Regions from separate parts of the Bacillus sp. 5RYD7K genome, predicted to be linked through region 3. Evidence: predicted binding sites of a transcription regulator. Region 3 holds the regulator's gene; each other region holds the start of a gene.
The links. Region 3 encodes LexA, which represses DNA repair genes until DNA is damaged. Its sites were predicted from a motif close to CGAACATATGTTCG; they were not measured.

Region 1 (6,260 bases), 830 kb from region 3:
CCGAACATGCCAAACATCCCGAATGTCCCATTTCCGAATATGCCGGCCGTTGAACCGCCTTTTATGCATTACCCGATTCCGTGCATGCCTTGTCCTTGTCCGGTTCCGGTGACACCGATGCTGCCGGGTTCGGGACTATGCCATCCGTGCTTCCCGGTAGGCGGAGGTTTCGGCGGTTTTGGAGGAGGTTTTGGAGGCTTTCCGGTAATGCCGATGCCGTTACCGTACGGATTCCATCATCCGGGATTTGGGCCGCAAGCGGGTTACGGTGAATATGAAAACCTGGCCCATGAAAATGCAGAGCATTTTGATGGTTTTGCATCTGGTTTCGGCGGTGCTCCATACGGACATATGCCGTATTACGGCGGCTATTCATCACATTACGCAAACGAGCCTCATCACGATGGGAAATTTAAGGACGATGATTGCGGCTGCAATGATTCGCATCATCACCATCATCACCACCACGGTTCACATCATCATGGTTCACATCACCATCACGCCAATATGCCTGTGCAGCCATATCCGAATGTGGGCGCAAGTGCCGGATATTTTATGCCTTACGGCGGAGCAAATCCCAATGCCGCGCCGAATCAGCCGAGTCCAAATCAAGTATTCGGACGGCCGGAGGAAGATGAAGACTAATGTATCGGGACGATGTATGTCGTTCCTTTTTTTATGTCCGAAGAAGACTGGACATAACTGACAAGCTTAAACCCGCCGTCGGCCGCACATCCTAAACATGAGCGGAAACGCTCACACAGCGATGAATCCACGGGGGGTTTTTCCATTGGGCAAAAAACTGATGACAATCGCAGGCGTTTTAGCCGTGACTGCAAGTTTAACGGCATGCGGAGCAAATAATGCCATGAATGACGGACGCTACAATCAGACAACACGTCCGGTCGGGTATTATTCAAATGACAATGATAACGGCAGACGCCAGTACGGAATGGACCATCAAGGACCTGTTTCCGAAATGATGGAAAACCGAAACGGCCGCCGGGATACGACAAACGTGTCTTACCGAAATACGCCGAATAACGGGGTTCCGTTAACAACGGACGGCACATATAACGGCCGCAACGCCAATACGCCGCCGGCCGCTATGTCTTATAATGGGTATGACAATGCCGAAAACATCAGAATGGCGGCAAAAATTGCAAACCGCGTGAAAAAAGTAAAAGGCGTACAGGATAGTCAGGTCGTCGTGACTGACACAAGAGTCGTCATTGCTGTCAGAACAAATCATCCTTTTACGAAAAATGATGATCAACATGTCAAACATGCAGCCAAAAAATTCGCGGACGGCCGCGCAATTCAAGTATTTACTGATAACGCCACTTTTACAAAGCTTCAAGACATGAACAAAAACAGCCGTTAGACGGGACTGCCGGATGATTTCATCCGGCAGTATTTTTTTCATCATTTCTTTACATAGTCTTAAAACGCTCTTTATATTGCGCTGTTAACATAAAAGCTAAATAAAACGTAACGGAGGGGCTGGGATGAAAAAAACGGAGTGCGACAAAAGCCGCGGGACAAAAACTGTGTATTTGACCGTAAGAGGATACCGACTCAAACTGACGCCCGGACAGATGAAACTGATATCAGCCGGCCGGGCATAATAAAGCGGGGCAGCCTTTATTAGAGGGCTGCTTTTTTTTCGGCGAAGCAGTCAAAAGAAAGAAAACGGTTAAGCACCGGTATCTTTGGTCAAACTAGCATCAAGAGTTTGATTGAATAAAGAGGTGTTATTGGTGAAACGAATTTGCGGTGGGCGTCTTTTATTTATGTTTATCTTATCAGCTGCAGTCCTGATTTGCGGAGGAAACGATGCATACGGGGCAGAGGTCGAGCATTACGGGCCGCTTCGGGTGCACGTCCAGCTGGAAAAAGTCTATCTTGACGGTGATGTCGGCATCGAACATACGGATGAAACCGTTTTGGCGATGGAAGACTTTTGGGCCGCATACGCCGGCTGGACGCTCGTTGAGCAGAAAAAAGGCTTCGTTCTTTTCCGTAAGCATGTTGATGATATTTCTCCGCTCAGTAAGGTAAACGGTTATATCGGTGTCACGGACGGAGGGGTGATTTCCACTTTTCACGGCCGTCCCGGATCGCTGTCGGAGCCGATCCAGTCTTTCTTCCAAATTGATTTAGAGCGGTTGGAAAGCCGGTTGCAAAAGCATTTGGAACACGGTATACCGTACAGGACAAAAGCGGAGTTTGAGAGCGTGATCGATCATATTAAGACTTACAGCGGCTGACTTTGACGCAAGACATGTGACACATGTCTTTTTTTTCTGAACGGAAGGTGTCAAAGCGAACATACGTTAACTTTTCTATAAGACTTTGGCTGTTTTTGTGTTACAATGATAAGCAGTCAAAGAGGTGAATAGGTGTGATTGAATTCGTGAAGGGGACGATTGATTACGTATCTCCCCAATACATCGTGATTGAAAACGGCGGAATCGGCTATCAGGTCTTCACTCCGAATCCGTTTATTTATAAGGTAAGCAATCAAGAGACCATTTTTACGTATCATCATATAAAAGAAGACGCCTTTTCTCTGTACGGCTTTTCAACCAGGGAAGAAAAAGCGCTTTTCACAAAGCTGCTGAACGTCACCGGCATCGGGCCGAAAGGGGCGCTCGCCATTCTCGGTTCCGGTGATCCGGGAGCCGTCATCGAAGCGATTGAACAGGAAGATGAAGCCTTTTTGGTGAAATTTCCGGGTGTGGGCAAAAAGACGGCGCGGCAGATTATTCTTGATTTAAAAGGCAAACTGGCCGATGTCGTGCCTGAAATGATTGACAATCTGTTCAATCATGAAGCGCGCATTGAAAAACAAGAGGCTGAAACGGCGCTTGACGAGGCGCTTGAAGCGCTCAGGGTTCTCGGCTACGCCGAAAAAGAAATTAAAAAAGTGCTTCCTCACTTAAAAGAGGAAACGGCGCTTTCAACAGATCAATATGTGAAAAAAGCATTGCAAAAATTATTAAAGTAAGGTGATGTTCATGGATGAACGGCTCGTTTCAAGTGAAGCAGACAGCCATGAATCAATAATCGAGCAAAGCCTCAGGCCGCAGAATCTCGCCCAGTACATCGGCCAAAAGAAGGTGAAAGAAAATCTGCGCGTGTTTATCGATGCGGCGAAAATGAGGCAGGAAACGCTTGACCACGTTCTTTTATATGGGCCTCCGGGTCTCGGAAAAACAACGCTTGCGTCGATCGTGGCCAATGAGATGGGTGTGGAGATGCGGACGACGTCAGGGCCGGCCATTGAAAGGCCGGGAGACTTGGCAGCCATTCTGACGGCGCTTGAACCCGGAGATGTGCTGTTTATAGACGAAATTCACAGGCTGAACCGTTCAATTGAAGAAGTGCTGTACCCGGCGATGGAGGATTTCTGCCTTGATATCGTCATTGGTAAAGGCCCGTCCGCCCGCTCCGTCCGTCTTGACCTTCCGCCTTTTACGCTGGTAGGAGCGACGACCAGGGTGGGATTATTGACCGCACCGCTCAGAGACCGGTTCGGGGTGCTGTCGCGCCTTGAATACTATACGCAGGAAGAGCTGACAGATATCGTGTCACGAACGGCTGAAGTATTTGAAGTGGATATCGAAGAAGCGCCGGCTCTGGAAATTGCCAGACGGTCAAGGGGAACGCCGCGGGTTGCAAACCGGCTTCTCAGAAGGGTGAGAGATTTTGCCCAGGTGCTCGGCGACAGCCGCATCACGGAAGAAATCGCTCACGACGCGCTCGAACGTCTTCAAGTCGATGCGCTCGGCCTTGATCATATTGACCACAAGCTGCTGATGGGCATGATTGAAAAATTCAGCGGCGGTCCGGTCGGCCTTGATACGATTTCCGCGACAATCGGCGAAGAACCGCATACAATAGAGGATGTGTACGAACCGTATCTGCTGCAGATCGGATTTCTTCAGAGGACGCCGAGGGGACGGGTCGTGACCCCGGCTGTGTATGAGCATTTTCGATTGGAGGCACCCGCCTGTGACTGATTTTCCGAAGGTTCTCATGGTTCTCGGTGCTGTTTTGCTTATTGCCGGCGCAGTCTGGCACTTTGTCGGACGGCTGCCCGGAGATATTTTCGTTAAAAAGGGAAATGTCACATTTTTCTTTCCCGTTGTTACTTGTATTGTAATCAGTGTGATACTATCCATCCTGCTCAATTTTTTCGGCAGAATGAAATAACAATAGACAGAATAAAGGTGAAATGATGAAAGTCGATTTATTTGATTTTGAACTGCCTGAACGCCTCATTGCCCAAGTGCCGCTGAAAGAGCGTGACGCATCGCGGCTGATGGTGCTTGACAAACAGACGGGCGGTCTGACGGACAGTTCATTTAAAGAGATTGTCAGCTTTTTTAAAGAAGGGGATTGCCTCGTCTTGAACAATACCCGTGTGCTCCCTGCCAGATTATTCGGCACAAAAGAAGATACGGGAGCGAAAGTGGAGCTCCTGTTATTAAAACAGGAAGAAAATGATACATGGGAAACGCTTGTAAAGCCGGCGAAACGCGTAAAAAAAGGAACGGTCCTGACATTTGGGGACGGCCGGCTGACAGCGGTCTGCACGGAGGAACTTGATCACGGCGGCCGGAAAATAGAATTCCGGTATGACGGGATTTTTTACGAAGTGCTTGAATCGCTCGGTGAAATGCCGCTTCCTCCTTACATTAAAGAGCAGCTTGATGATAAAGAACGGTATCAGACCGTCTTTTCAAAAGAAATCGGGTCCGCCGCAGCTCCGACTGCCGGACTTCATTTTACGGAAGAGATTCTGGACGAGCTGAAGCAAAAGGGTGTGCGGATTGAATTTATCACCCTGCACGTTGGACTCGGCACATTTCGCCCAGTCAGTGCGGATGATGTGGAAGAGCATAACATGCACGCGGAATTTTATGAAATGACGGAAGAAACCGCCGCTTCTTTAAACGAGGTCAGAAAGTCGGGAGGGCGCATCGTGTCGGTCGGGACGACATCAACGCGCACCCTTGAAACCATTGCCGGCGAGCATGACGGCGTATTTACCGCTTCAAGCGGCTGGACGTCGATCTTCATTTATCCGGGATATGAATTTAAAGCGATTGACGGCATGATCACCAACTTTCACCTGCCGAAATCTTCGCTTATCATGCTTGTTTCTGCGCTTGCCGGCAGAGAGCATGTTCTTTCCGCTTACCGTCATGCGGTAGAAGAGGAATATCGTTTCTTCAGCTTTGGCGACGCCATGCTGATTATCTAATTTGAATGACAGGAGGCCTCATACAAAGTGGCTGAACAACCGATACGTTATGAATTTATAAAGGAATGCAAACAAACGGGAGCGCGTCTGGGCAGAGTTCATACGCCCCACGGCTCCTTTGAAACGCCTGTATTTATGCCGGTCGGCACGCTTGCTACGGTAAAGACGATGTCTCCGGACGAGCTGAAATCTATGGATGCGGGTATTATTTTAAGCAATACGTACCATTTATGGCTCCGCCCCGGACATGACATTGTAAAAGAAGCGGGCGGGCTTCATCAGTTTATGAACTGGGACCGCGCGATTTTAACGGATTCCGGCGGTTTTCAGGTCTTTTCATTGAGCAAGTTTCGTAATATAGAAGAAGAAGGCGTACATTTCCGCAATCACTTAAACGGAGACAAGCTGTTTTTATCTCCGGAAAAAGCGATGGAAATTCAAAACGCCCTCGGTTCTGATATCATGATGGCGTTTGATGAATGTCCTCCGTATCCGGCAGAGTATGATTACATGAAACGCTCTGTGGAACGGACCAGCCGCTGGGCGGAACGCTGTCTGGAGGCGCACGGGCGCTCTGATGAGCAGGGGCTGTTCGGAATCGTACAGGGCGGAGAGTATGAAGACCTGCGGACACAAAGTGCCAAAGACTTGGTTTCACTTGATTTCCCGGGTTATGCCATAGGCGGATTATCTGTCGGCGAGCCGAAGCACGTCATGAACAGAGTGCTTGAGTTTACAACTCCGCTTTTACCGAAGGACAAGCCGAGATATTTAATGGGTGTGGGTTCACCGGATGCCTTAATTGACGGCGCCATCCGCGGCGTGGATATGTTTGACTGCGTACTGCCGACCCGGATTGCCCGAAACGGCACGGTGTTTACGAATGAAGGGCGCCTGAACATGAAAAACGCCAAATATGAGCGCGATTTCCGACCGATTGACGAAGAGTGCAGCTGTCATACATGCAAAAATTACTCCCGTGCTTACA
Region 2 (6,260 bases), 500 kb from region 3:
ATGATGAGAAAGATGGCTGGCATTGGGACGCTTCCAAAGGATACATAAAAGAAGCGGTCAAAAACAGTCTGCGCCGGCTGAAAACGGACTATATCGACCTTTATCAGCTGCATGGCGGCACGATGGAGGATCAGATTGATGAAACGATCGAAGCGTTCGAGGACTTAAAACAGGAAGGTGTCATCCGGTATTACGGCATTTCCTCGATTCGTCCGAATGTCATTAAAGAATATGTAAAAAAAGCAAATATCACAAGCGTTTTGATGCAATACAGCCTGCTGGACCGGCGTCCCGAGGAGTGGCTTCCCCTTTTAGAGGAGAACGGAATCAGCGTCGTCGCCAGAGGGCCGGTCGCTAAAGGGCTTCTTACGGAAAAACCGCTCGATCAAGCGGCTGCAAGCGTAAAAGAGAACGGCTATTTAACATATTCTTTTGAAGAACTGGCAGAAACCAAAAAAGCGATTAACGCTGCCGTGCCTGATCTGAGCATGACGGAGCTTTCTCTTCAATACTTGCTTTCACAGCCGGCCGTCGCTTCTGTCATCACCGGAGCAAGCTCGCCTGAACAGCTGAGAGAAAACTGTTCGGCTCTAGAGGCCCGGCGTTTAAGCAGTCAGGAAATCAAAGCCCTGCAATACCATACAAAACAGGACGTATACGAAGCCCATCGTTCTTAAATAATAAAACCGGCACCTTGTCAGATGCCGGTTTATTTATATTTGTGCCAATCGAGACTGCTTTCATTCAGCAGCTCTTCAAAGCTTTTATTTTTTTCTTTTTCTTTTCGTTTTCTGATTTGTTCCGCCTTTTGCTGCGCTTGTTTTTTCTCGTCTTCTTCCTTCAGCTCACTTTTCATTTGCAAAAGCCTGGCCTTCAGATCTTCCTCCAGATTGTCTTTTAAGCTGTGTTTTTCTTTAGGCAGCTGCTTTTTCATCATTATGCCCCCCCGTATCTGAATAATGGTGAAGCAAGTGTACCATGGAGCGCCGGAGGCCGGCAACGTTCAGAGGGAAGGATTTTTCATATTAAAGGAGGGTGTCTGCATGAAAAAATGGCTGGCGGTGTTCGGTTCGGCTTGCGCTGTCTTTTTGGCCGCCGGATTTGCTTTTACGAATCTGATCATGTTTATGAAGAAAAAGACGGATGAAGACATCATGAAAAGAGAAACGGCAGACTGGCGTGGGGTATTTGATTCCTTTCAGGCCATGGAAAAAGAAGAGGCTGTCATCTTGTCACGCCACGGGTATGAGATCAAAGGCTTTTACATCGCCCCGCATCATACGGCAAACACGATGATTATTTGTCACGGTGTTACCGTCAATTTGTTTAATTCATTGAAATACATGGATTTGTTTCTGGATTTAGGCTGGAATGTGCTCGTGTATGACCACCGCCGGCACGGAAAAAGCGGCGGCCGAACAACGAGCTACGGTTATTTTGAAAAAGATGATTTGGAAGAAGCCGTGAATTGGGTGAGAAACAAAACCGGGGACGGCGGTCAAATCGGTGTCCACGGCGAATCAATGGGAGCAGTGACGGCCTTATTATACGCGGGAGATCATCAGAATGGAGACGGCGCTGATTTTTATATTGCGGACTGTCCGTTCGCAAGTTTTCACGATCAGTTAGCCTACAGACTGAAGCGGGAATTCCGGCTGCCTCGGTGGCCGCTGCTGCCTTTGGCTGATTTCTTTTTGCTGGTGAGAGAAGGATACCGCATCCGTGATATCTCGCCTTTATCGGTTATCAGCCGCATCCGGCAGCCCATTCTGTTTATTCACAGTAAGGAGGATGATTATATACCTCCCGCTTCCTCCGAAATGCTGCACCGCAGAAAACGCGGCCCGAAGATGCTGTATCTGGCCGAATCGGGCGGGCATGCCATGTCGTACACCAAAAATCCGGAGAGCTACCGCAAAGCCGTGCAAACCTTTTTAGATACCGTAACGCAAACGTAAAAAAGCGAAAGAACGTATACTGGTTCTTTCGCTTTCCCGTCATAAAACGTCGGTAATCCCGTCCATATTTTCTCCGATCCAGTCAATGGCGAGGTCGATTGTCGTAAACTCCTGCGCTTTGAAGGTCATCTCATCCTGAAGCAGCCAGACATCCTTTTGTACGGATTCAGCGCCCCCGATGGACCAGTGCAGCAGACTGTACGGATGGTTGTTGTTCAAAAAGGATACCCACGTTTTATGCTGTGCCGTCTGTTTAATGGCTTTCAGCTTTTGATTCACTTTCAGTTTCTCCCTGCTTTACTAATATGCTCATTCTCGGGCTCAGCATTTCTGCCGGGCTTTTTAAGACGAGCGTTTTTGCCTTTTCATTGTAATCGATTGTCATTTCCTCGTCAAAAAACACTTTTTGAGAAGTCTGGATGTAAAGCGGAAGTCCGTTGGTTTCAATGCGTTCGCATTGTCCCGTTAATTCGTCCGCCAGCCAGATGGCCGGCACGCCGCTGACCGCGCACCCGCAGCCTTCTGCGTCATAGCGGAGCTGCGCTTTTTTCTCCGGGTTGGCGTCCATTGCCTGCAAAAGCGTGTGTTTCGCCGCATCCGTCACATGTATTTGCATAGGTGATCCTCCGTTTTTCATTTTCGCCATTGTAGCATACCGGACCGCTGTATGCATTGTTTCTGCTTTCTTTACAGCAGCCCGCTCTCCTTAGTCCTTTGCCTCTTGTTCAGCCGCCTTGATCCAGTCCTTTTTCCCTTCAATATACTTTGCCATATCGTACGGGTATGTCTCAGCGAGCCGCTTTTTCAGCTTCATGTATTGAGCCGCTTTTTCAGGCTTTGCGGTGAGGTAATCCCGGAACAGCAGATGACGCCCCGCGTCCGGATGGCCTGTTTCGTATATGTGAACGTGGTGTGTGCGCCTGTTGCCGCCTTTTTGAAAGAAACGCCGGCCTTCTATCCCGTTTTCCCCTTTCGCCTCATAGCCGAGTGCTTCCAACTGCGGACTGAATCGGTCAGCATCCGAAATATCTTTGACCTCCGCCAGTATATCGATGACGGGTTTTGCGGCCATCCCGGGGATGGAGGTGCTGCCGATGTGGCTGACCGAATGGAGTGCGCGGCCGAAGATTCGGATCAAATCCGCCTTTTCTCTTTCAAACATCTCTTTCCATTCCGGCTGATGCGGAATCACTTCCGCTTTTCTCTTCGGATAAAGATGAAAAAATGAGAGAGTCAGCCCTTCCGGCGTCTCAGTCTGTCCGGCTTCCGTGAACCCTGCTTTTAAATAGAGAGAGACTGCCGGAACGTTTTGGCTGGCGGTAGCCGTCTCTATTTTTTGGGCGTCCCGGTTCTCGTCTAACACAAATTGAATGAGCGCCCGTCCGATTCCTTTCCGAAAGCCGGACGGGTGCACCGTCAGCCGGCATATGACAAGATCATATCCCTTTTTTTCATACGAAATGACGCCTGCGAGCCGATCTTTTACTCTGAAACCGGCAAACGTCTCCTGGGACCGCTGTATGTCTTCGGCTGTTTCATGCAGCCCGGGAATGCCGAAAAAGCCGATCAGCTCGGCTTCTTTTTGATAAGAGCAGCGCTGAACCGCCGCAATTTCCCGTGCCGTCTGTTCTTCTTTATGCTGTAAAAATGCAATCAATCTTCCGCTCCTTTTGACGCAAACATCCGCTGCGGCTCCGTCCTCGTCATGCGGACCGCGTACGCTTCATTCCAGGCGCTTTTTCCTTTTTGTTTTGCCGCCCGGTCTTTCCACCGTTTAATCGCATCCATGCTGTCCCAGCAGGAAACCGTGATGCCGCAGCCGTTTTTTCGCGAACGCTTTCCGCTCCTAAAAAACCCGGCTGTCCTTCTGATGAAAAAATGACCGCATCATAAGGCGGGTTGGGCGTGTCAGCTAAAAAACCCATTTTCGGCCTCCTCTATATGTATTTCACAAACAGAATCCGATCCTGGCCCGGACCGTCATAATTCGCAAAAACAGGGATTCCGTTTACGGTCTTGGTTCCTTTTTCAGCTTCAAAGCCTAACTTTGTATGATAGGCGATTGATACTTTATTGACAGGCGCCGTCACGCAATTGACTTTTGTGCAGCCCCTTTCTTTCACCGTCTCCATAAATCGGTCATAGAGCTGTTTTCCAATTTGCATTTTTCTGAAATCCGGATGCACACCGGAAAAATGAATATATGCCGTCTCAGGGTCTGATTGTGACTGAAACCCGATTAAAAAACCGGTCATTCCCTCCGGCCCGAACGTAATAAAGCTTGTGTCCTGAAAATGTTCAAAAAACAAGCGCGGCAGTTTGTCTTTCATCTGCCTGCCGCCCCACCATTCATTCAAAACAGACGTAACCATTTCATAGTCTTCAGAGGTAATTGTTCGAATATCCATAATCGATTGACTCTCCTTTTCGTCCGGCAAAATGAATGTCAGCTTCTTTCATTGGAATATAAAAAATTATATGTGGGTTGTTTGCAATTGTAAATGATTTCTTTTCAAGCGGACGAATCAGCCCGTCTTCCAACCGGGGAATGATTTACCAGTATGAACGCGGTCATTGTTCGGGTAAAATAAAAAACAGAACAAACGTTCCCGGAGGTTTTTTTATGGCTGATATTCTTCTTGTTGATATGCAATCGTTTTATGCGTCTGTGGAAAAAGCGGAAGCGCCTCATCTTAAAAACCGGCCCGTCATTGTCTCGGGAGATCCCGAAAGACGCAGCGGCGTCGTGCTTGCGGCTTGTCCGCTCGCCAAACGATACGGCGTAAAAAACGCTGAACGGCTGGGGGAAGCGCAGGCCAAATGTCCAGACGCCGTTATCGTCCGTCCGCGGATGCAGCGGTATATTGATGTCTCCGTTATGATTACCGAGCTGTTCGAGCGGTATACCGATCTTGTAGAACCCTACTCCATCGATGAGCAGTTTCTCGACGTGACCGGGAGCAGGCGGCTGTTCGGTGATCCTTTTACAATCGCCAAAAACATTCAACAAGCGATTATGCGTGAATTCGGTATTTATGCCCGTGTCGGCATCGGGCCGAATAAGGCGCTTGCGAAAATGGCTTGCGACCATTTTGCCAAAAAAAACGCATCCGGCATTCACAGATTGGATATGTCAAATATCAGGCAGGATCTGTGGCCGCTGCCGGTCGGAAAATTATTCGGCATCGGAAAACGGATGGAGCATCATTTAAGGCGGATGGGCATCAGCACAATCGGCGGGCTTGCCGGGCATCCTCCCGAACTGCTGAAAAAGCGCTGGGGCATTAATGGCGAATTGCTTCAGCGGACAGCCCGCGGCATCGATCCCTCTCCGGTCACCGTCAACACGCACAGCCGGCAAAAAGCGATCGGCCATAACATGACCCTTCCGAGAGACTACAGCCGCTTTGAGGATATCAAAGTCGTATTGCTGGAGTTAAGCGAAGAAGTGGCCCGCCGCGCCCGTTTTAAACAATACATCGGCCATATGGTTTCAGTCAGCATCAGGGGCGCCGATTTTGATTTCCCTTCAGGTTTTCACAGACAGAGAAAGCTCGTCTCTCCGACCAATTTCGGAATGGATATTTTTAAAACGGCGGTCAAGCTCTTTAAAGAGCATTGGAACGGGGAGCCCGTCCGCAGCGCCGGCGTCTCCCTTTCCCAGCTGGAGCCCTGTGATTATGTTCAGCTGAGCCTGTTCGATGCCCAGGAAAAAAAGATCAGTCTCGGCAAAGTATTGGATGATATCCATGAACGGTACGGCCCGGCGTCGCTGCTCCATGCCGCGTCGCTGACAGAGGCCGGCCAAGCCTTTCACCGGGCTGAAAAAATCGGCGGGCATTACAAATAATTGAGGTGATATACATGAATCCGAACAAATTAACACCCGGGTATAATGTCATGTGGGAATCAAGCCGGATGATGCTCCCCGAACATCGGGAGCAGCTGCTTGCAAAGAAACGAAAAGAACGGGAATTCCGGCCGCCGGAACTGAGCGAAGAGCAAATGAACGACATGAACCGCATCATCGCGGCGTCGATTGAAGAAGACAGGGCCATCTCAGTCACCTACGCTTCCGCACACGGCCCCCGCCGGTTTTGGGGATGGGTAAAACAAGTGAAGCATGACGAAAAACGTTTAAAAATCATAAACGATGAAGATGCGTTAACCCTGCCGTTTCATCTTATTCTCTCAGCTGAACTGGAATAAAAGAGCCTAAATCGTCCTGACAGAAAATATGATAGAAGAGTGGGAGGATCACATGATATTTAGTAGAATAAAGATGAATGATAAGAATAGGAG
Region 3 (6,260 bases):
AATCTTTAAACAAGTGGGAAGCGGAGCCAAAAAATTTAAAAAGTCATGGGAGGAAAAAGATCAGCATGAGCGAAAATAAGCGCGGAAACACAAAAAAAATTCTCGGCGGTGTGATTATAGGTGCAGCCCTTTTAATTGCGGGCGTTACGGCGTCATTATTTATTGAAAAAATACCGAATGGTTATGTCGGAGTCGTATACTCACCGAACGGCGGGGTAAAATCCGAAACTTTGGATCAAGGCTGGCACTTAGTCGGTTTGTTTAATAAAGTAACGGAATATCCGGTGCGTATGCAGACCGTAAATAATGAAAATATAAAAGTGGCAACCTCAGACGGTAAAAATATTGAAATGGATATCGCTTACAACTATGTTGTTCAGCCTGATAAAGTAGTCGATCTGTTTAACAAATTCGGGGCGGTAGACGTTGAAACGATTGAAAATACATATTTAAAAACAAGGCTGTGGGACGCGGCGCGAAAATCAATCAGCAAATACTCGGTTATTGACACATACGGGCAAAAATCTGCAGAAGCCGCTGCCGATGTTCAAAAAAGGTTTGCTGAGGATATGAAGAACCTTGGATTTTTAATTGATGATCTGACGCTTGGCGTACCGAAGCCGGATAAAGCCACACAGGAAGCTATTGATGCAAGAGTGAAGTCTTCACAGGAGCTTGAACGGACGCAGACTGAAATTAAAATAGCTGAAGCAGAAGCGAAAAAGAAAAAAATTGAAGCGGAAGGGATCGCTGATTATAACCAAATCATAAAAAAATCAATGTCTGATGAAATGATCAAATATAAATGGATTGAAAAATGGGACGGAAAAACACCGAAAGCGACAGGCACAGACTCACTGCTCCAGCTGCCGCTGGACGATCAGAAGCAAAAATAAAAAGAAAGGAGGCGGATGCCTCCTTTTTATGTTTTTTCCTGAGGGTCTTTTTCCGGCACCAATTCTTCAGACGCCTCGGTTTGATAGCTCAATAGTGTGCTGTCTGTCCCTGTTGTGTCCTGATAATCTTCGGGAAGCACATATTGCTGCAAATATCGGTGAAAAAATGCCTCAAAAACAGAAATGCAAAGTGCAGAGATAACCGATGCCGCGGCAGGAGAGACATTAAACCCGCCAATGTTCATTAGAAATATCCATAATATAATGAATGAAATTCCGAAATCAGCTGCAACGGCTGTAAAATTGCTTGTTCTCGGCAGAATCATGCAATCACCCAAAAAGTAAGTGATCAAACTTAAGATCAAGGTAATAAACAGAACGTTTAAAAAAGTTACTTGGTACATCAGATCCAGAACAATGTACAGCAAAGCAAGTGTGAGCGCCGTTTTAGAAGCGAAAGCAATTACATGTTTCATTTGAACCACCTTCGTTATTTCGTTTAGTCTTCATTGTAGGCAATCAGCAAATTTTTAAACTGGTATATAGTGGTTATAAAGTGTGCGTTTTAATAAAATGTAAATAGACATCACCATATTCACAAGTTAAAATATGTAAAAAAAAGGGGGATGCAAAATTGAAAAAATGGTGGATATGTATTGCTGTTTTTTTATTATGTTTTTGCGGAGTACACTCAGCTGAAGCGGCTACCACTGGATTCGGATCAAAAACAAGCTTCATTATGGAGGGAGATGTAAAAGAGTTTTTTATTGAAAATCCGGGGGCTGTATCAGCTGATGATTACCTATTAGGATACAAGTTCACCATTGTGAACAATTCTTCATGCAATTTAAACGTGAAACTCCAGCGGATGGCACTGAACGGAAACTTTTATACATTAAGTTCTAAAAGCTACAGCGGCAGCTGGTTAAACCTAAGTGCCCAGGACAAAAAATCAATTGATCCGCATCACAAATACAGGATTCTGATTGAAAGCTCTTCAAACGACTGTGAACCTGTCCATATTAAAGGGTTATACGGCGTGGAATATTATCATTTTGATTGAAAATAGATACCCGCAAAGGCAGCGGGTTTTTTTACATCTCGTCAAAACTTATTGTACTATGCACTAAATATTCATGAATATAATGTAATCCGTCCGCTCCAGATGAAGATAAATATATATCAAAATCAGCCCGCACAAATACAAAAGTTGAAAAATAGATAAAAAGTTTCCTTAGAGAAACATTATTTATTGACTTCAAAAGTGAGATGCCGGATAATAAAGATGTAAGTTTTTCCTCCTTAGCAGGTTCGTTTCTTAAGCCAGGGCGAATCTGCTCTTTTTTATGCAAAAGTAAAACCCCTCTGAAAGGGGTTTTACGATAAATAAAGTTTAATAGAATTAATGAACGGCTCTGAATACGCCGATCACTTTCCCTAAAATGCTTACGTTTTGCAGGATAATCGGTTCCATCGTCGGATTTTCCGGCTGCAGCCGCACATAATTGTCTTCTTTATAGAAGCGCTTGACCGTGGCTTCATCATCTTCGGTCATAGCCACCACGATTTCCCCGTTATTGGCCGTGTTCTGCTGTTTGACAATGACGTAATCTTTGTCAAAAATGCCGGCGTCAATCATACTTTCTCCCATGATTTCTAACATGAATACGTGTTCTCCCGGAGGAACCATCCTGTCAGGAAGCGGAAAATACTCGTCGATATTTTCAACAGCCGTAATCGGAATACCCGCCGTCACTTTCCCGATGACCGGAACATTGACAACCTGGCTTTTCGGAATTTGGACTTCTTCTTCATCCAATACCTCAATCGCTCTCGGTTTAGTAGGGTCCCGTCTGATCAGGCCTTTTGTCTCCAGCCGCGCCAAATGTCCGTGCACGGTTGAACTGGAAGCCAGTCCTACTGCTTCTCCTATCTCTCTTACAGAAGGCGGATATCCTTTCGTTTTTACCTCTTCTTTAATAAAACGCAGGATATCAAGCTGCCTTTTTGATAGCTTCGTCATATTTCGCACCTCAAAACGTCGATTTTAAGTAGATTATAGCATGATTTTCCTGACAGTACAAACATAGGTTCGAAAAAAACGATTGACAGAAACATTTGTTCGTATATACTGAAAGGTATAAAAAGCGAACAAACATTCTGGAGGTTGTTTAAATGGCGAAGGAATCTATCATATTTGTCGGACTGTTTACTGCGATTTTAAGTGCTGTTATTTTACTTGTTTCATGTACGGGAAATGATCAGGCGCTCAGCCAATATGTTAAAATAAAGGTTCAGGACGGAGATACTCTGTGGTCACTTGCGGATCAAGTAGCAGAGAAGAAAAATATTAACAAAGAAGATTTCATTGAGTGGGTGACGGAGAATAATCATCTCCAAACTGCTGATATAAAGCCCGGAGACGAACTTATTCTTCCGGTTAAGAAGGAGCATCCGGCCGTATATCAGCTGGCCATTGTCAATTAGAGAGGAAAGAGAGAAATGAAGGCGCTCATTTATGCCCGGGTAAGCACAAACAAAGAACAGCAGCAGACGTCTTTAAAAAGACAGGAAGAGGAGCTCAGTGAGATCGCTGCGGCAAACGGCATGGAAGTCGTAAAAGTCATTTCAGAGAAAGCCAGCGGTTACGAAATGGACCGCGACGGAGTATTTGAAATGCTTGATGAAATTAAAAAGTCACATATTGACGCGATATTGGTGCAGGATGAAACAAGACTGGGAAGAGGAAACGCCAAGATCGCGCTTTTGCATTGTATTTACAGGGAGAACGTAAAGATATATACGACGGCTCATAAAGGCGAGCTGGAGCTTTCCGAAGCTGATACGATGGTACTCGAAATCGTCAGTATTGTGGAGGAATATCAAAGGAAAATTCACAATATGAAAATCCGGCGGGGAATGAAAAGAGCCGTAAAAAATGGCTATAAACCTGAACGGAATCTGAAAAACAGACATGAAAACAGCGGAAAAGAAAAAAAAGAGGTCCCTGTTTCGGAAATTATCAGGCTGAGAGCCAACAAGCTTACCTTTGCAGAAATCGCCGCCACCTTAAGAGGATTCGGCTATGATGTATCCAAAGCCACGGTTCACCGGCGTTTTCAGGAATATATCGCAGACAGCGAAGGCAGCTGACATGCTTCAGTTGTAAAAAAGATGATGTTTTAGTAGTATATAATCAACACGCACCAAAGGAGCTTATTATGATTTCTAAAGAAAAAATCGCAAGAATTAACGAATTGGCTCAAAAAGCTAAATCAAACACGATAACAGATGAGGAAAAAGCCGAACAGCAAAAGCTTCGCCAGGAGTATTTGAAAGGGTTCCGCTCCTCAATGAAAAATACGTTAAAGAGCGTAAAAGTTATTGATCCGGAGGGTAATGATGTCACTCCTGAAAAATTAAAAAGGGAACAACAGAAAAATAATCTTCATTAAACAGAAAGAATACGGCAATACGTATTCTTTTTTCGTATATACTAATATCAGGCTGTGATTTGCGACAATTTTCAACAAGTTTATCTCAAATTTAAGCTGAAAGAGTTGAGAAAAAGTCAGCATCGCTTTATGATGAAAAGGTACAACAATAAGGAAGGGGATTATAATGGATACAATTGAAAAGAAATCAGTTGCCACCATACGTACACTATCTATAGACGCAATTGAAAAAGCTAATTCCGGACACCCGGGCATGCCGATGGGAGCTGCTCCGATGGCTTACACGCTGTGGACGAAGTTTATGAATGTAAATCCGCAGAATCCGGGATGGTTTAACCGCGACCGCTTTGTTTTATCAGCAGGACACGGTTCAATGCTTTTGTACAGCATGCTGCATTTAAGCGGGTATGACCTCAGCATTGAAGACCTGAAACAGTTCCGTCAATGGGGAAGCAAAACACCGGGACATCCGGAGTTCGGGCATACAGCCGGAGTCGACGCAACGACCGGGCCTTTGGGACAGGGTATCGCTATGGCAGTGGGAATGGCAATTGCAGAACGCCATCTGGCTGAAACATATAACCGTGATTCATTCAACGTAGTTGATCATTATACATATAGTATTTGTGGAGACGGCGATTTGATGGAAGGCATTTCTTCTGAAGCCGCTTCTCTAGCAGGCCATCTGGAATTAGGCCGCCTGATTGTATTATACGATTCTAATGATATTTCTTTAGACGGCGATTTAAATCGATCTTTCTCTGAAAATGTAAAACAGCGTTTTGAAGCCATGAACTGGGAAGTCCTTTATGTTGAGGACGGAAATAACATCGCTGAATTGACGGCTGCAATTGAAAAAGCGCGCCAGAATGATAAAAAACCAACATTAATTGAAGTGAAAACGACAATCGGTTTCGGTTCTCCAAACCGCGCGGGCACATCCGGTGTTCACGGCGCTCCGCTAGGACTAGAAGAGAGCAAGCTGACTAAAGAAGCGTACGCTTGGACGTTTGAAGAAGATTTTTATGTTCCAGAAGAAGTATACGCGCATTTCAACGAAGCTGTAAAAGAAGCCGGTGCGAAAAAAGAACAGGAATGGAATGAACAGTTCGCGGCATATAAGGAAAAATATCCTGAGCTTGCTGAACAGCTGTCACTCGGCATGAAAGGCGAGCTGCCGAAAGACTGGGATCAGGAAATTCCTGTCTATGAAAAAGGCAGCAGCCTTGCTTCCCGCGCATCTTCAGGTGAGGTGCTGAACGGCATCGCCAAGAAAATTCCTTTCTTTGTCGGGGGATCTGCTGACCTTGCGGGTTCAAACAAAACGACAATCAAAAACGCAGGGGACTTCACGGCCAAAGACTACGCCGGGAAAAACTTCTGGTTCGGTGTCCGTGAATTTGCGATGGGCGCTGCTTTAAACGGAATGGCGCTTCACGGCGGCCTCCGCGTATTCGGCGGCACATTCTTTGTGTTCTCAGATTATTTAAGACCTGCTATTCGTCTGGCGTCATTAATGGGGCTTCCTGTCACTTATGTATTTACGCATGACAGTATTGCCGTAGGAGAAGACGGACCGACTCACGAACCGATTGAGCAGCTTGCATCTTTACGCGCGCTTCCTAACCTTTCTGTAATCAGACCTGCTGACGGAAATGAAACCGCAGCTGCGTGGAAGCTAGCCGTTCAAAGCCAGGATCATCCGACAGCTCTTGTGTTGACACGCCAAAACCTGCCGACAATTGATCAGCAGGCTGAAGAAGCGTATGCCGGAGTAGAAAAAGGGGCTTATACCGTTTCCAAAGCAAAAACTGATTCACCGGACGCCCTTCTTTTGGCGACAGGTTCTGAAGTCGGACTTGCGATTGAAGCACAGGCGAAGCTTGCTGACGAAAATATTCATGTATCT

Region 1: ruvA (Holliday junction branch migration protein RuvA) is a predicted target of LexA. The motif match lies at 2,327-2,340, and genes of this name have one in related genera.
Region 2: ACQE26_RS12325 (DNA polymerase IV) is a predicted target of LexA. The motif match lies at 4,555-4,568, and genes of this name have one in related genera.

The regions. Positions count from the first base shown of each region.
Region 1 covers NZ_CP191200.1:2,140,813-2,147,072, forward strand. Annotated here, with positions in the region: gene safA (spore coat assembly protein SafA) at 1-645, shown strand, start outside; gene ACQE26_RS10755 (YhcN/YlaJ family sporulation lipoprotein) at 791-1,384, shown strand; gene ACQE26_RS10760 (hypothetical protein) at 1,509-1,628, shown strand; gene bofC (sporulation cell-cell signaling protein BofC) at 1,794-2,270, shown strand; gene ruvA (Holliday junction branch migration protein RuvA) at 2,405-3,010, shown strand; gene ruvB (Holliday junction branch migration DNA helicase RuvB) at 3,021-4,025, shown strand; gene ACQE26_RS10780 (DUF2905 domain-containing protein) at 4,018-4,218, shown strand; gene queA (tRNA preQ1(34) S-adenosylmethionine ribosyltransferase-isomerase QueA) at 4,244-5,272, shown strand; gene tgt (tRNA guanosine(34) transglycosylase Tgt) at 5,300-6,260, shown strand, end outside.
Region 2 covers NZ_CP191200.1:2,475,105-2,481,364, reverse strand. Annotated here, with positions in the region: gene ACQE26_RS12365 (aldo/keto reductase) at 1-677, shown strand, start outside; gene ACQE26_RS12360 (YqkE family protein) at 710-934, opposite strand; gene ACQE26_RS12355 (alpha/beta hydrolase) at 1,044-1,958, shown strand; gene ACQE26_RS12350 (DUF2552 family protein) at 1,998-2,237, opposite strand; gene ACQE26_RS12345 (iron-sulfur cluster biosynthesis family protein) at 2,212-2,574, opposite strand; gene ACQE26_RS12340 (GNAT family N-acetyltransferase) at 2,665-3,615, opposite strand; partial or broken gene ACQE26_RS12335 (antibiotic biosynthesis monooxygenase family protein) at 3,612-3,883, opposite strand; gene ACQE26_RS12330 (GNAT family N-acetyltransferase) at 3,896-4,366, opposite strand; gene ACQE26_RS12325 (DNA polymerase IV) at 4,582-5,808, shown strand; gene ACQE26_RS12320 (YolD-like family protein) at 5,823-6,167, shown strand.
Region 3 covers NZ_CP191200.1:2,971,024-2,977,283, reverse strand. Annotated here, with positions in the region: gene ACQE26_RS14860 (DUF8570 family protein) at 1-79, shown strand, start outside; gene ACQE26_RS14855 (prohibitin family protein) at 66-896, shown strand; gene ACQE26_RS14850 (YndM family protein) at 923-1,372, opposite strand; gene ACQE26_RS14845 (hypothetical protein) at 1,531-1,959, shown strand; gene ACQE26_RS14840 (hypothetical protein) at 1,991-2,248, opposite strand; gene lexA (transcriptional repressor LexA) at 2,299-2,919, opposite strand; gene yneA (cell division suppressor protein YneA) at 3,072-3,383, shown strand; gene ACQE26_RS14825 (YneB family resolvase-like protein) at 3,399-4,049, shown strand; gene ACQE26_RS14820 (DUF896 domain-containing protein) at 4,118-4,351, shown strand; gene tkt (transketolase) at 4,518-6,260, shown strand, end outside.